Regions from separate parts of the Evansella cellulosilytica DSM 2522 genome, predicted to be linked through region 1. Evidence: a T-box and tRNA genes for the amino acid it is inferred to sense, from the RefSeq annotation. Region 1 holds a T-box; the other holds one or more tRNA genes.

What was found. The T-box of region 1 lies ahead of argS (arginine--tRNA ligase). A T-box ahead of a tRNA ligase gene usually reads a tRNA of that ligase, here a tRNA-Arg.
Region 2: it encodes a tRNA-Arg, which carries the amino acid that the T-box ahead of argS (arginine--tRNA ligase) is inferred to sense. The anticodon was not compared.

Annotation. Positions count from the first base shown of each region.
Region 1 is NC_014829.1:327,872-336,050, forward strand. It holds gene BCELL_RS01635 (BCCT family transporter) at 1-769, opposite strand, end outside; gene BCELL_RS01640 (NADPH-dependent FMN reductase) at 1,204-1,758, opposite strand; gene csaA (chaperone CsaA) at 2,040-2,372, shown strand; gene BCELL_RS01650 (DUF2628 domain-containing protein) at 2,426-3,313, opposite strand; gene BCELL_RS01655 (hypothetical protein) at 3,460-4,068, shown strand; T-box leader at 4,108-4,320, shown strand; gene argS (arginine--tRNA ligase) at 4,388-6,073, shown strand; gene BCELL_RS01665 (rhodanese-like domain-containing protein) at 6,166-6,555, shown strand; gene BCELL_RS01670 (rhodanese-like domain-containing protein) at 6,565-6,957, shown strand; gene BCELL_RS01675 (metal-sensitive transcriptional regulator) at 6,947-7,207, shown strand; gene BCELL_RS01680 (rhodanese-like domain-containing protein) at 7,255-7,620, shown strand; gene BCELL_RS01685 (hypothetical protein) at 7,736-8,179, opposite strand, start outside.
Region 2 is NC_014829.1:3,340,920-3,349,098, reverse strand. It holds gene racE (glutamate racemase) at 1-167, shown strand, start outside; gene BCELL_RS15535 (GerMN domain-containing protein) at 318-1,448, shown strand; gene rph (ribonuclease PH) at 1,877-2,644, shown strand; gene BCELL_RS15525 (XTP/dITP diphosphatase) at 2,645-3,244, shown strand; gene BCELL_RS15520 (metallophosphoesterase family protein) at 3,295-3,804, shown strand; tRNA gene BCELL_RS15515 (tRNA-Gly) at 4,250-4,323, shown strand; tRNA gene BCELL_RS15510 (tRNA-Arg) at 4,325-4,401, shown strand; gene BCELL_RS21740 (hypothetical protein) at 4,530-4,787, shown strand; gene BCELL_RS15500 (RNA polymerase sigma factor) at 5,395-5,946, shown strand; gene spoIIP (stage II sporulation protein P) at 5,936-6,811, shown strand; gene BCELL_RS22670 (hypothetical protein) at 7,260-7,397, shown strand; gene BCELL_RS15490 (hypothetical protein) at 7,606-7,995, opposite strand.

The DNA.
Region 1 (8,179 bases):
TATTAACACCTGTTGCAGCTGAAAAAATAAATAGTACTGTCACAATAGCTATAACGGTAAGTTGAGTTGCAGGATTATTCGGAATCGTACCTGTTAAGTGAGATAATCCCCCGGTAATTTGCAACGCACTTAATCCGAATGTTGTAGCAACCCCTGTAGAGGTAGCTAAAACAGCTAATACGTCAATCCCTTTTCCTAATGGACCATAAATACGATCTCCTAATATTGGTTGAAAGGCAGAGCTAATTAAGGCCGGTTGATCTTTTCTGAACTGAACGTAGGCAAGTGTTAATGCAACTAATGAGAAAATCGCCCACGGATGCAGCGCCCAGTGAAATACAGCATATCGAAGCCCAGCAGCGGCTTTATACTGATCTGCAGCATCAACATAATCTGGATGTGGATCTAAGAAATATAAAGCAGGCTCAGCAACGCCCCAAAATACAAACCCCACACCAATACCTGCAGAAAAAAGCATACCTAGCCAAGTATAAAATTTATATTCTGGCCTTTCGTCAGGCTTCCCTAAGCGGAGTTTACCAAACGGACTAATAGCTAAAAATAAAACAAATACAATAAAAAAGGCAGTACATAACATATAAAACCAGCCGAAGTTATTCAAAGTTAAAGCTAAAGCGTCGTTAGATACCCTCTCTAAATGCCCAGGTGCGATAAACCCCCATAAAACGAAAAGGGCGACAATTGGAGCGGATATAAAAAATACAATATTCGTTTTCTTCGTTTCATACTCAAATTTGTTATTGTCCAATGTTTTTTGTCACCTACCTTTGAAGTAGATGTCCTCCTTTCATGTTAGCTAATTTGCCATATATTCTATTCCCATAAGTAGTAAAATTAAAACGAGGATACTTACTTCGTTTATAGTTGGAGGAAATGGCAAAAAATATGTATGCGAAAAAGTAAGGTTGACTTAGGGCACTGAAAAAGTGAAAGAACATGAGGCCACTGAAAAAGTACAAAACAACTTTTTCAGTGCCTTTTATTTGTATTGCAATGGCTACGTTCGTTGCGCGCCTGATAGGATAAACCCACTCCTATCAGGCTTTTAAACGATTGCAACGACTTCGCACATTGCTTATGGGCACTGAAAAAGTGAAAAAACGCCACTTTTTCAGTGCCCTGAAAGAACATCACTTTTTCAGTGCCCTTAAAGTCAACCTCACAGAGTTGATACGAGTCTATTTAACGCTTCCATTCTTCATAAAGCTGTTTTTTTACTACTTCTTTTTGAATGGCGTTCACAAAGGCTTCAAGACGAGCGTTTATATTTTCATCAAATTCCAAACTTGTTGGCGCTTCTTTGTTACTGATAGCAAATTGCTGTGGTATGACAATACCATGCAAATTTCTGAAAACAAGCCTCAAGTGATTAAGTGTATTTGTACCTGCCTTTAACCCTCCGGTAGTCGTTAGTAGTGCGATAGGTGTTTGTTCAAACTCTTTAAAGCCGAGGTAATCCAAAAAATTTTTAATGGCACCTGTATAGGAGCCGTGATACTCTGGAGCACCGACAATGACGCCATCAGCCTCTCTTAGCTGTTCACGTACTGGCTCTAGTTGTGTTGGAAAAGGAGCATCAGGATCGTAGATTTCTAGATGTAACTCTCTTACGTCAATCATTGTAGTATTTTGTCCATTTTTATTTAAGCGGTCTTCTACATTTTCTAATAGCTTTTTTGTGAACGAGTCACTGCTCATACTACCATTAATCATTACGATCGTGCTATCATTCGTCATGATTGTTACCTCCTCTATATTTTTATATGGAAAAACGAGACTAATGTGATGTAAACGGAGAGTGGCAATTACATCTTTAATGCTACTATAAGTAGGTTTTCTTACAGTGTGCGCGGTGAGTGTAGCTATTGACATAACTTTCACAGCTGCTTTTGTAAAATCGATAGTTACAGTATAACAAAACAGTCGAAAATATTTGATTCATTGTCTCTTGAAATTCGGAAAGGATATTTCATAACAATGGAGAATGTGATAGTAATACATATGTAAGGGGTGGCGACATGGCAACTTTTGATGATTTTTTAAAGCTTGATATGAGAGTAGGGACTGTATTAGAGTCGGAGGAGTTTTTAGAGGCGCGAGTTCCAGCGATAAAACTAAAAATCGACTTTGGAGAGGAAATAGGTATTAAACAGTCAAGTGCACAAATTACGAAAAGATATGAGCCTGAAGCACTTATCGGGAGACAAATCGTTGCAGTTGTCAACTTCCCTCCGTTAAGAATAGCAGGCTTTAAATCAGAAGTACTCGTCATGGGGGGAGTTCCAGAAAAAGGGGATGTTATTTTACTAAACGTCGATGAAAGCGTGCCAAACGGTACAAAAATATCGTAGCTATAAAGATACGGGCGCAAGTGGTAAAGATGATCCATTTGCGTCCGTTCTATTTAAGGTAGTTCTACTAAAAAGCTTTGTGTTCCTACTATTTCCTCTTCCATAAAAACCGTCACGCGATATTGGCCAGTTTGTAATAACGGGTCCTCTGCATCTAAAAGGTGAAGATTGACACGGTCGGAACGGAAAAACGTATAGGTGCGGTCTCTTATTGTTTGCCAATTACCTTCAAGATTAAATTCTAGCACCACTCTCACATCGCGATCGCCAACAGGCTCTGGAGAATAGTATAATAACTCTACAGTAGATGTGTACTTTTCAAAGATGGGGAGCTCGTGATCTAACGCTTCCTTAACAGAAAGAGGCGGCCCATGATCTTCGTAATAAACATACGTTCCATATGGTAGTGTAGAAGTATCCATCCATGCCTCTACCCTTATTGCTGGAAGGAGTAAAAGTATCACGAAAGTAATCGGAACTATAACAGCACTAATATAAGAGCGTCCTGTCCTTTGAAAAAGAGGGACTTTTGCTTTTTCCTCACTAGTGTCAAATAAAAGTGAACTTATTTTTCTTGCATAAAGTGCGTTGCCTTTTAAGCCGAAATAAAGGTGGACGGCAAATGTTGTGATACAAGTCCAAAGGATCGCTAGTGCAGGATCAATATTTCCATAAAAAACGAATAGCGGAAAAATAGTATGAATAGACCAGATAAAAAAGATGAGTAAATAATAGACTAAAACTGAGCCGTACATATGCCGATAAGATAGCCAAATAGGTGTAAAGAAAAATGCAGCCCAATTCCAGCCAGAAAATGTTGTTGGTACGTGATGCTTTTTCCATTTATTACAGTAAAACGCTGCGTTGGATTGGATTATGTCAAATAGCTTCTGTTTATTGTCGTCATCATGAATATATGAAATAAGTTGTTTATCTTTCATCGTGAGGCTCCTTCACGTCATAAGTGCAATCTCTCATAGTTTATCACTTTTTTGTTGTAAGATAAAAACAAACCTCTTTTCGTTACGGCATCAAATTACAAAAAATTAAATAAACGTTTATTTGAAAATATTGGAGTGGAGAATGAATGAAGAAAATGCGAATCTATATAATTATTTCTATCTTTTTTATCCTGCTAGGCTGTGAATCGGAGGTAGAAATAGAAGGTGAAGGTTTTCCTTATAATCAAATACATGAAAACTTTCAATATACAACCTTTCATTATCCTGAGGAATGGGACGTCGTTTCAATTCAATATGAAGTGAGACACCGATTTCAGGACTGGCAAGATCCGGAGAACCATCAATATGATGAGGTACCATATCGCTATACGCTGTTATTCGGAAAAAGGGCGACAGATAATGAGATTACAGAAGAGGAACTGGATGATTATAACGATGAACAAGCACTAGCCGGAGGGACGCATCGTCAACTTTATTACCATACATACTATGACTATTATGGGAAGCTAGATATGAGTAAAAATGGCTTTATCCGTCTCTTATCGGCTTTTGATGATGTAGAAGAGTGGGAGATCAATGATGAAACATTTCTCGTCTTAAGAGAAAGTAATGAATGGGTCGTAAATTGGCATCGTAACGGAACTTACTATGATTTGATGATATTAAATGAAGCGGGTATATCAGACGAGGAGCAAATGACAGAGCTTTTAACGATGTTCTTTTTACAATATTAGGCTTGATATTTAAAGGTAAATCATTTATGATAACGGAAATATTATTCGGCGATGAAGAGAGTACATATGTTTTATCCTCCAAGCGAGCTAGGGATGGTGTGAGCCTAGCAGAGAGAAACATATGGAAGCGCACTTCGGAGAAATTACTTTGAAAATGATAGTAGGAGTAATCGGGTGACGGCGTTATACGTTATAAAGCTGGTTTATGAATAAACCAATGAGAGTGGTACCGCGGGTAAACTCGTCTCTTGCATGTTGAGAGACGGGTTTTTTGTATTTTATTTGTAGTTACATTGGAAAATAAAAGGAGAGGTTACCGATGAATATGAAAGAAATGTTTGCAGATGCATTAATGCCACATCTAAAAGAAACGCCACTGACAAGTGAACAAGTATTACAGCTTATTGAAAAGCCGAAATATGAAAACTTAGGCGACTTAGCGTTCCCTTGCTTCCAATTATCAAAATTATTAAGAAAATCGCCAGCAATTATCGCAAATGAGATCGCGGAGAAGTTACAAAGTAGTAGCATTAGCTCGGTAGAAGTGAAGGGAGCGTACGTAAACGTTTTTTTCGATAAGGTGCTAGTAGGTAAGGCTATCATTGACAAAGTGATTGCACGAGGTACTAGTTATGGTTCTAACGATGTTAATAGTAGAGGTAAGGTTGTCATTGACTTTTCATCACCAAATATTGCAAAGCCGTTTTCTATGGGGCACTTGCGTTCAACTGTAATCGGGAACGCTCTTGCTGCCATTGCTGAGAAGAACGGTTATGAATCCGTTAAAATAAACCACCTTGGCGACTGGGGAACGCAATTTGGTAAGCTTATCACAGCTTATAAGCTGTGGGGTAATGAGGAGGAAGTAAGAGAAAATACGATTCCTACGCTATTAAAGCTTTACGTTCAATTTCATGAGGAAGCAGAAAAGGATCCAACGCTCGTAGAAGAAGGTCGTCGATCGTTTCAAAAATTAGAAAATGGTGATCAAGAGGCAGTTGCCCTTTGGAAATGGTTTCGTAACGAGTCTTTAAAAGAGTTTAACAAAGTGTATACACTGTTAGGGGTTACCTTTGATGCAGTGCAAGGAGAGAGCTACTACAATGAACATATGGAAGAAGTCGTTAAAGAATTAGAAGAGAAAGAAATTTTAGAAGAATCGGATGGGGCGTTAGTTGTCACGTTAAACGACGACATGCCGCCTTGTTTAATTCAAAAAAACGATGGAACTACACTTTATGCAACGAGAGATTTAGCTGCTGCAAAGTTTCGAAAAGAGACGTACGACTTCGTTAAATGCCTTTATATCGTAGGTGGAGAACAACAATTACACTTCCAACAGCTGTTTCAAGTGCTACAAATAATGGACGAGGAATGGGCTGCTGACATGGTACACATTCCTTTTGGATTAATACTGAAAGACGGAAAAAAGATGTCTACGAGAAAAGGGAAGGTTGTTTTATTAGAAGAGGTACTACAGGAAGCCATCAATAAAACGAAGCAAAATATCATTGATAAAAACCCGTTACTAGACAATATAGACGATGTAGCAAAGCAAGTAGGTGTCGGCGCAGTCATTTTCCACGACTTAAAAAATGAACGTATCGGTAATGTAGAATTTAACTTAGATCAAATGCTCACATTTGAAGGGGAAACGGGACCGTATGTACAATATACAATTGCTAGAGGAAATACGCTGCTAGCAAAGGCAAAGACGAAGCAACATAGCTTTAAAGGATTAGACGGTGATTTATCATGGGAAGTGATTAAGCTGCTAGAGCAATTCCCAGCTGTGATTGAAAGAGCATTTACTGCATATGAGCCCTCAATAGTTGCGAAATATGTAATCAAACTGGCACAAGCGTTTAATTCATTTTATGGAAATGTAAAAATACTGCAAGAAGATAAACACCAAGAAAGTCGATTAGCACTTACACAATCGGTCACGATCGTATTGACAGAAGGATTAAGGCTACTAGGGATGCAAGCACCTGAAAAGATGTAATATAATATCTCACATCCTTTTCTTTCACTACGAAATTGTTGCATCTCATACCTAACGGGGTATATAATGATGTGGTAAGAGGAGGGTCAGCTATGATGAAAAATAAAATGATATATATTTTGCCGGTACTCCTATTAATAGGCTACTTTGGCTATCAATATTTTCTATCATATGGAATAGAAGAAATAAGCACAAAAGAGTTAGAAGCATTATTGCTAGAAGAAAACGATGATTATTTTTTCGTTGATGTTCGCGAAGTGCATGAATATGAAGAGGCGCATATAGAAGGGATGGCGAACGTGCCATTAAGTCGTTTAGAATCTACGTACTCTTCGGTTCCAAAAGATAAGACAGTTGTCATTATTTGCAGAAGCGGAAAACGAAGTTTAGAGGCAGCTAATATATTGAAAGGAAAAGGCTATGACGATCTCGTTCATGTAAAGGGCGGCATGCTTACATGGGATGGGGAAGTTACTAGCTGATAGATTGTGATGATGTGGATACTTTTATTGGCTGCGCTTGTAGCCATTCCAATGTTATATATGAGGTATTACCCAGTCGCTAGTGCTTGTATGACACTTCATGAGGTCAATGAGTGTAAAGATGGCGTAATTGTAGATGTTAGAGACTACAATATGGCATATAAAGAGCAGTTCGATAATAAAAAGAATATACCTCTTCCATACTTACATCGTTTTTATGGAGAAATAGAGGCGAAAAAGGTGATTGTACTCTCTTCAGATATTGTTAGTAGAAATTTAAGCATTCGTTTTTTAAGAAAAAAAGGGTTTATCGTCATTGGCTATTCTATTATTGACCCTAAAAATATAGGATCTAGCGAACATGTAGTGAATAAAAAAAGGAGGCATTGCCATGAAATATAATGCTCAAATGAAAAATAGAGTAAAAAGAATAGAAGGACAAGTAAAAGCAATTTTAAGGATGATGGAGGAAGAAAAGGATTGTAAAGATATTGTCGTACAAATGTCTGCAGCAAGAAATGCCCTCGATAGAACTCTCGGTTTAGTTGTAAGTACTAACTTGGAGCAATGTGTGCGAGAGCAAATTGAAAAAGGAGAAGACACTGAACCTCTTATTCAAGAAGCTGTTAATTTGTTAGTGAAAAGTAGGTAATTTAACTACGGGTAGATATTGATGAAACTCACATGAGGGGGATTGTAATGAATATTTTTTATATCGCTATAGCTGTACTACTTATTTGGTTCATTTTTTTAAGGTTTATACCAGCTAAAGGCGTTAAACAATTAAATACTTATCAGCTAAATGACATTTTAGAAGAGAAAAAGTATCAGTTTATAGATGTGCGTACTCCTGGCGAATTTAAACAAAATCATATAAGTAACTTTAAAAATATTCCACTTGGAGAATTAATGCACCGGTACGGAGAGCTCAATAAAGAACAAGAGGTTGTTTTGATTTGTCAAAGCGGGATGAGAAGCAATAAAGCAAGTAAACTATTAAAGAGGCTAGGATTCTCTAAAATTACAAACATAAAAGGTGGAATGGCGGCTTGGAGCCATCAATAAAGCTAATAAGAAAAAAAGCGTCTTAAATGCCGATAGGCTTATAAGGGTGACATAAGTGGAATTATTTCCTATTAAGTCACCCTCATAAATACTTGTCCGTGATTTAGTGAAAGTATTATTGTAATACTTCTAGACCGTGATCATGGTTTTGATCGTTATCACTTCCTTCAAAAGGTGGATACATAACAAAAATTACAGTTACGATGATGAGATAAATCATCGTGAAAAAATGTAGAAAAAAACGTTGTATTTTTTTCTCAAACTGCTTATTTTTCGTCCAAAAATGAAAACACCAAAACCCACCTAAACTAGAGAGCAGAAATAATAGTAATAATAAAATTCTAACTTCGGGAATGTTGAGCATCTCCGCAGTCATTGCCCCCATTGCACCTGCCATACCTCCAGTAAAAACCCCTTCTATAATAGGAAGTTTTCCATGTGGCATTCCTATGACAAAACCTATTAAACAAGTAGTTATTAAACTGATCATGAGGGATAGAAAAAAGTCACCATAAAATAACCCCCCAAAGAAAATACCAATCGTAAACCCTATTATCAT
Region 2 (8,179 bases), 1.7 Mb from region 1:
TTAAAGAAGAACGTATTCCGAAACATGCCTTTTATTCTACAGGATCGAGTGATATGTTTGAGCAAATAGCTAAACAGTGGTTGCTGATGGAAGATATAGATGTACAAAAAATTCATCTTCATGAAAAGCCTAAAAATAGTTTTTTTATAAAACTTAATAAAAAATAAATAGTATAGTTAACGGTTTGAAAAAAGGCTGCACGTAAAGTGCAGCCTTTTTTGAGTTAAAAAGATTTTTTAAGGTTGTTCAATTATATTGGTCTAAATTTTAGATAAGCTCGTATATATGTTAGTACAAACTGTCAAGGAGGGAATAGTATGCGTCGCCTAAAATTAAAATCAGGGTGGTTGCTAATCGTTGCGGCTGCTGTTACACTCACAGCTTGTGGTTCGGATCCAGTTGATGATGTTTTACAAGAGATCGATCCTCCACAACAAATAAACTTTGTGGATGAAGAGGAAGGACTTGAAGTTGATCTAGTGGTAGAGGAAGATGGTGATCAATCCTCTAGTACTACAGACATGGATGGAGACGGGGTTGCTGACGAGGCCGAAGAAAAAGGTGGAACTGTCAGTGAAACTGTTATGAGAGAATTGTACTTAGTGGATAGCAATGGCTTAGTTGCTCCTCAAAGTGTAAATCTTCCTAGGGGAGATAGTGAATTAGAGGGGATTGTACAATACTTAGTTCAAGGTGGTCCGGTTACTGAATTATTGCCAAATGGATTTCAAGCTGTACTCCCATCAGGTACAGAAATATTAAATGCAGAGGTACAACAAGGAACAGCTACATTAAATCTTTCTGAGCAATTTACTGAATATCATCCACAACAGGAAATGCAAATATTACAAGCGCTCACTTGGACTGTGACACAGCTAGACGGTGTTGATAGCTTGAAGCTGCAATTAGATGGAGAAGAATTATCTATGATGCCTCAAAATGGTACTCCGATATCTTCTTCCGGTTATACAAGGAATCATGGTATTAACCTAGAGATGAGTGATCAAGCAGACTTAGTCAATACAAAATCAGTTGTTCTTTATTTCTTATCTCAAACAGATGATCAAACATACTATGTGCCTGTAACTCGTCGAGTAAATCAAGACGACGATTTATACGAAGCAGTGGTAGGAGAGTTAATAAAAGGTCCAGGAATGATGTCACCGCTTTTAACTGAATTTTCTAATGGTGTTGAGCTGTTAGATGCTCCTCAGCTTGCGAACGGCACGCTTACACTAAATTTCAACGAGGCACTTTTAAATATGTCTGAAGGAACAGCCCTTTCAGAGTATGTATTGAATATGATTGTTTATTCACTAACGGAACAACCGACTGTTGAAAATGTCTCACTTCAAGTCGATTCAGAATCATCAATCGAAGTAAACTCTGGTGAGACGCTTACTGAACCAGTTGCAAGACCGAATATGGTCAATACTGGAGAATATTAAAGAAATAAATAAAGACTCGTAATAATCTATAAAGGGTGACTCAAATGATGAAAAACAATTGGGTCACCCTATTCAATTTCTCAAAAAGTAAGTATAAAATTAGCAGTGAAATTTAATAGACTAACTAGTTTTTAGAGGTGCGGGATTCCACCGTTTTAAACAAAAATAGTGATAAATTTTTCCCTATGTGATTTATTTTTAGCTTTATTTGAAAAAGAGAGAATAAACGATTACTATAAAAGAGGTAGCAAAAAAGCTACCTTTATTTTTTGGGAAAGACAATAATAACAGCTTTTGTGAATCTGTTATAACGTTTTTCATAAGAAAACGGGATTGGAGCGTTAGTTCTATGCTTTTTTAGGTTAAAATAGCATAGGTATGACAATATGAATTTCGTGAACTACGATTTATAAAAAAGGAGTGATACGATGCGCCACGACGGTCGTAAAACAGATGATATTAGAAAAGTTGACATTATTCCTCATTACATAAAACACCCTGAAGGTTCGGTTTTAATCTCTTTCGGAGAAACGAAAGTTATTTGTGCCGCAAGCATTGAAGATAGAGTTCCTCCTTTTATGAGAGGGCAAGGAAAAGGCTGGATTACAGCAGAATACTCTATGCTTCCACGTGCGACAGAGCAAAGAAATATTCGAGAGTCAGCAAAAGGGAAATTAAGTGGGAGAACGATGGAAATTCAGCGTCTTATCGGTAGAGCACTACGGTCAGTAGTAGATCTCGATGCAATCGGTGAGAGAACAATTTGGATTGACTGTGATGTCATACAAGCGGATGGCGGTACGCGTACGGCGTCTGTAACGGGGGCATTTGTTGCCATGGCTTTAGCTCTACATAAATTAAAGGAAGCTAAGCAAATTAAAAAGTTTCCTATAAAACATTTTTTAGCAGCAATATCAGTTGGTGTAAATGAAGGGAATATAGCGATACTTGATTTAGATTACATAGAGGATTCAAAGGCGAATGTTGATATGAATATTATTATGACAGGAAATAGTGAATTTGTAGAAATTCAAGGTACAGGGGAAGAGGCAACATTTTCACGTAAGCAATTAAATGAAATGCTTGATTTAGCTGAGTTAGGCATTAACGAGTTGTTCCTCCACCAAAAAGAAGCACTCGGTCCTATTTCTGACTATATACAAACGCCTCATCTATTAGTAGAAGGGGAGAAATAAATGAGTACGAGCTTGTTTGTTGCTACAAAAAATGAAGGGAAAGTGAAGGAGTTTACTGCATTTTTTCAAGAAAGGGGAATCGAGGTTAAATCATTATTAGATCTTGAAGAAGATATTGACGTTCTTGAAGATGGGGATACATTCGAGGACAACGCAATAAAAAAAGCAGAAACAATCGGTAAAAAAATAGGACAAATCGTGATATCAGATGACTCTGGGTTAGAGGTAGATGCATTAGACGGTAGACCGGGAGTATATTCAGCAAGATATGCTGGTCAAGAAAAAAATGATGCTGCAAACAATGCAAAGCTTTTAAAAGAGCTAGAAGGAATATCAGATAACAATAGAACAGCTCAATTTGTTTGTGTTATTGCCGTTTATATACCCGGCCAAGAGACAAGAACGATTAGAGGTACATGTAAAGGAATTATTGCAACGGCCCCCCGTGGGAATTCTGGTTTCGGTTATGATCCGGTTTTCTATTTACCACATCTGAAAAAAACGATGGCCGAACTTAGTAGAGAAGAAAAAAACAAACTAAGTCATCGTGCGAATGCAATGCTTCTACTGCAGCAACAGTGGGATAAGTGGTCGTTATAAGGTTGCAATTATCTATATTAATATAATTAATTTGTTTGAAGGTGAATAACATGCGTGCACTAATTATGAGTGATAGCCATGGCTGGGAGCAAGAAATGCAAGCAGTGATTGATCGTCATGAAAAAAAAGTAGATGCAATCATTCATTGTGGAGATTCGGAGCTTTCAAAAAGCTCTCCATTATTAAAGAACGTTCATATAGTGAAAGGGAACTGTGACTTCGGAGGAGACTTCCCTGAAGAACTAACGATCGATGTTCAAGGGACGAAAGTATTCGTTGCACATGGACACTTGCTCAATGTAAAAATGAATGAGATGAATCTCATTTATAAAAGCCAAGAAACAGGTGCAAATATTGTATGCTTTGGGCATACGCATATACCAGTTGCATTTGAGCAAAATGGTGTTATAATTATAAATCCTGGTAGCATAAGGCTACCGAGACAGTACCCCTTAGGTACATACGTGATAGTTGAAACGAGTGATGAAGGCACTTCTGTGAACTACTATTCTGTAGATGGGATGCCTCAGGAAAAATTAAATAAAACTTTTTTGAAATAAGGTTGACATTTGAATGAGGATTGTATATATTAATATATGTCGCTGATTTAATACGATCCTCATTCACAGAAAAAAGAGATAACTTTGAAGCAAAAGCAAGTAGAGGAAGAAACATGTAAGGCGGATTAAAAAAACAGAATAAAAAATATGCGGATGTAGTTTAGTGGTAAAACCTCAGCCACGAGCGTTTACATCGTCGAATGATCTACGAGTTGTCTCGACGGATACGCATCGAAGCAAAAGCAAGTAGAGGAAGAGACATGTAAGGCGGATTAAAAAAAACAGAATAAAAAATATGCGGGTGTAGTTTAGTGGTAAAACCTCAGCCACGAGCGTTTACATCGTCGAATGATCTACGAGTTGTCTCGACGGATACGCATCGAAGCAAAAGCAAGTAGAGGAAGAGACTGTAAGGCGGATTAAAAAAAACAGAATAAAAAAATATGCGGGTGTAGTTTAGTGGTAAAACCTCAGCCTTCCAAGCTGATGTCGTGAGTTCGATTCTCATCACCCGCTCCATGTCCCAGTAGCTCAGCTGGATAGAGCAACGGCCTTCTAAGCCGTCGGTCGGGAGTTCGAATCTCTCCTGGGACGCCATTTACATAATGAATAAATAGCATCATATAAGCCTTCTATATCATTTAGTGAAACGGTCAGTATAACGGTCATGTAAGAAATTACACCGTATATCGACTTATACACTTTCGGTATAGGAGGTTTTTTGTATGACGAAAAGAAAAGGTATTTTAGATGTTGATGTGGACATAAGAAAGATAATTGGAGAAATACCCGCTCCACGCTATAACGTTGCCACTGAAGGCGGAATCTTACAAAAAGTATTAAATGATTCAATTACTATTCCAAAGGCTTTAGAAGTTATTACTAGGCAAATGAAAGTGAGTGGGAATAGAAGTCGAACTATAAATGATTATACATCATGTAAAACATTTTATAATACTAATACAAATTGCTTATGTATCTGATATTAATTCAGAAAAAATATAGCGTGAATGGAAGTAACCAAACTAAACTTACACGATTAAAATGTTTAAAAGCCTTCTTATCACTTTGCTTTGATAATTGGTGGATTGAAGTTAAGTTTTGGAAAACAATATAGGGCAAGAGGGAGAAGTGGTGGAAGACCTAAAAGGAAATTGAGAAGGCTTTGAAGCTATATGACACTGAACACTTCACAGTAAAGGAAATAGAGGAATGACACAAGTTTTTAAAGCTACATTATATAGAGAGATATGGAAAGTGGAAAAGTAAATAAGAGATTATGTAGGCACTCACTTATCACGGTGAGTGTCTTTAGCTTTATTTAGTTAGTAGGGGGTAATTTACAGTTAAATTGTAAATGAATTATTAGCATATTGTGAGAGTACATCCTCAGCTACAGCTTGTCCTTATATAGCGTCCGAACCTAATATACAATTACAATAAGAGTATTGATAATTTTGTATTAATATAAAAAATGGGTATTGATTGAGAGTGTAGTGTTAATTAATATCAGTTAAATGTAAAAAAACATTGTAACCTTTTCCTAGCTGGTACGACTAATTAGAAATTGAATTTAAGGGAGGGGAAAATTTGAACGAACAAATAAATACAGAGGAAGAAATTCGTCTAATCTATCGGCAATATTTTAAAGAGGTTTACCATTTTATTGTTTCATTTACAAATAATCATGATGAAGCCGAAGATTTAACTCAAGAAGTTTTTATTAGGTTATTTAAATCTATTTCTAAGTTTAAAGGAGAATCAGAATTAAAAACATTTATATTTTCTATTGCGAGAAATGTTGCGGTTGACCATTATCGTAAAATAAAAAGGAGAATGATTTTAGGGGATTTATTCTTAAATTTTGTTCCATCAAATAACAAATCTACAGAAGAGATTGTGGAACATAAGGAATCTATATCAAAGGTCTATAACTATTTACAGGAATTAAAACCTAGTTATAGAATGATCGTTATTCTTAGAGGGATAAATGAGTTTTCCATAAAAGAAACCGCTACAATCTTAAATTGTTCAGAAACAAATATTAAAGTTTCTTATCATAGGGCACTGAAGCTACTTAGACAAAAGATGGTTACAGAAGGAGATTCTAAAGGAGAAGGGTGGCTTAATAATGGGAAGTAAAGATGATAAAGATATAATAGATAGTTTAAGAAGAAATAAAGATTCTATTTTAATTCGAAAAGGTTTTGAAAAAGAGTTAGAAGAAAACCTAGTTCACCGCTTTACACGAAAAAACAAAAACAAATTACTTGTACCTGGTATAGTGACGATAGTTGCTAGTATTGTTTTCTTTTTATTAGTTATAAGTAGTGACAATGTATTTGAAGAACAACAGACGTTAACAAATACTGAAGAGCCATTAGTGTATATTTACCATACCCACACACACGAATCGTTTTTTCCAGAATTAGATTGGAAGGATGATAACGCCCTTGCCACAGCTTATGATAAAACAGTTAATGTTACTTTATTAGGAAAACATTTAGGGGAAACATTAGAAAGTAAAGGTATTCCAGTATTATGGGATGATACAGATTACACGAAAATGCTTGAAGAACAAAATCTTGAATATACTGAATCCTATAATGTAGCTAGGGAAAATATAAACACTGTTTTAAATAATCATCACAGTATAAAAATGTTATTAGATATTCATCGTGATAGTCTCCCACGTAATATAACAACTACCACAATTAATGATGAGGAAGTTGCAAAAATAGGTTTTATAGTTAGTGAAAATCATTTCAACTATGAAAAAAATGCAGAGTTTGCTAAACAACTCCATGAACTTCTTGAGGAACGTTATCCTGAACTATCAAGAGGAGTCCTTTTACTAGCTTCTACTGATCGCAATTATAATCAAGATTTACATGATAAATCTATCCTTATTGATATTGGTGGCGTATATAACACGTTAGAGGAAGTTAAGCAGTCTGCTGAATACTTAGCGGAGATAATTAGTGAAATTCTAAATGATAATAATTAAGGATAATACTGCAGATTAATTGTTGTTTTGAAAACTTATAGTAGTACTTAAAATGTTAATAAAAGAAAAGTTTTATTTCTTAGTAAATTAGTTAATACCACTTCTTCACAAAGAAGTGGTATTATTGCTTTCTTTTTTTTGTTGAAATCTTAATACCGTTCACATTTCTCAGAACAGATAGTAGAGAACGAAAGTAGATCAAGTGCCGATAGCACGCTTCTCAGAGCAGATAGGAAAGACATGAAGAAGAGTAAGTACCGATAGAATAATTCAAAGCATATAGATATATAAGAAAAATCTTCCGGTGTCAGAATTTTTAAGAACAAATAGAGCAAGAGTAGTGTGTTTAGTACTAATCATTTCATATGAAAGATGTACATATTTTTTAATTCCTATGGAATAGTAAAAACGTAATCAAATTTGATCTACATAAAATGGAGGGTTTAGAATGGCAGACATGCATGAAAAAAATACGAAAAATAAAGCTATCGAAAGAGGACGCCAATCAAACAAGCGTACAGAGCGAGAAAATGCACCTGGTTATGGTGACAAAAAGTTAGACGGTCCTAATAGACCTTCTGAATGATGTCTGGAAAATTCAAGAGGATGACTCAAAAGTCGAATTTTGCCTTATGAGTCATCCTCTATGCAATGTGCGGTGCCGCCGCAATCTCTTAAAGCCCATTATAAGTGGATTTCTTATAGTAGGCACGCGGCGAATCGAGCATTGTTAGAAAATATAATAGCTTTTGGGACAGCCAGCTCTTTATAACTACCCGCTATGCAAAGGAAATTTACGGGGTTTGTTTATAATGGTCACTTTTAAAGAAACTTTTTCTCCTTTCTACTATTTGTAATAATCTTTTTAATTCCTCATCTTTTTCATAATCTTCAAATGCAACAACAAACACCTTCCAACCTAATAAGGATAAATACCACTTTTTTATTTTTGAAAAAGTACTTCTTTTTAATAAGGCTATCTTGAATGGTCTTAAACATAAAGGGATTGTTAATAAACCATACTTCAATGAACAACTGACATAGTATCCCTTTCCTGTAATATAATCATAAATAGCACGTGTGCTCTTTGATAATGGTGGTACTTCCTTTTTTACAGGTGTTAATGTTATTTTTTTTCTAGCAATTGCGTAAATGAATGATGCTAATAAGAAAAAAGTTGTCATATGTACATCACCCCTTCAGATGTGTACTAACATCATTAACAAATACTTATCATTAAAAACTTAGTAATTTTAATTTTTATCTTCTTTCAAAAGGACATACTCTTCGGGAGATCATATTACCTGTCTATTTCAGAGATAACTATTTGTTTTTCATTATTTGAATTGGTAAACTGAATAAAAGTAA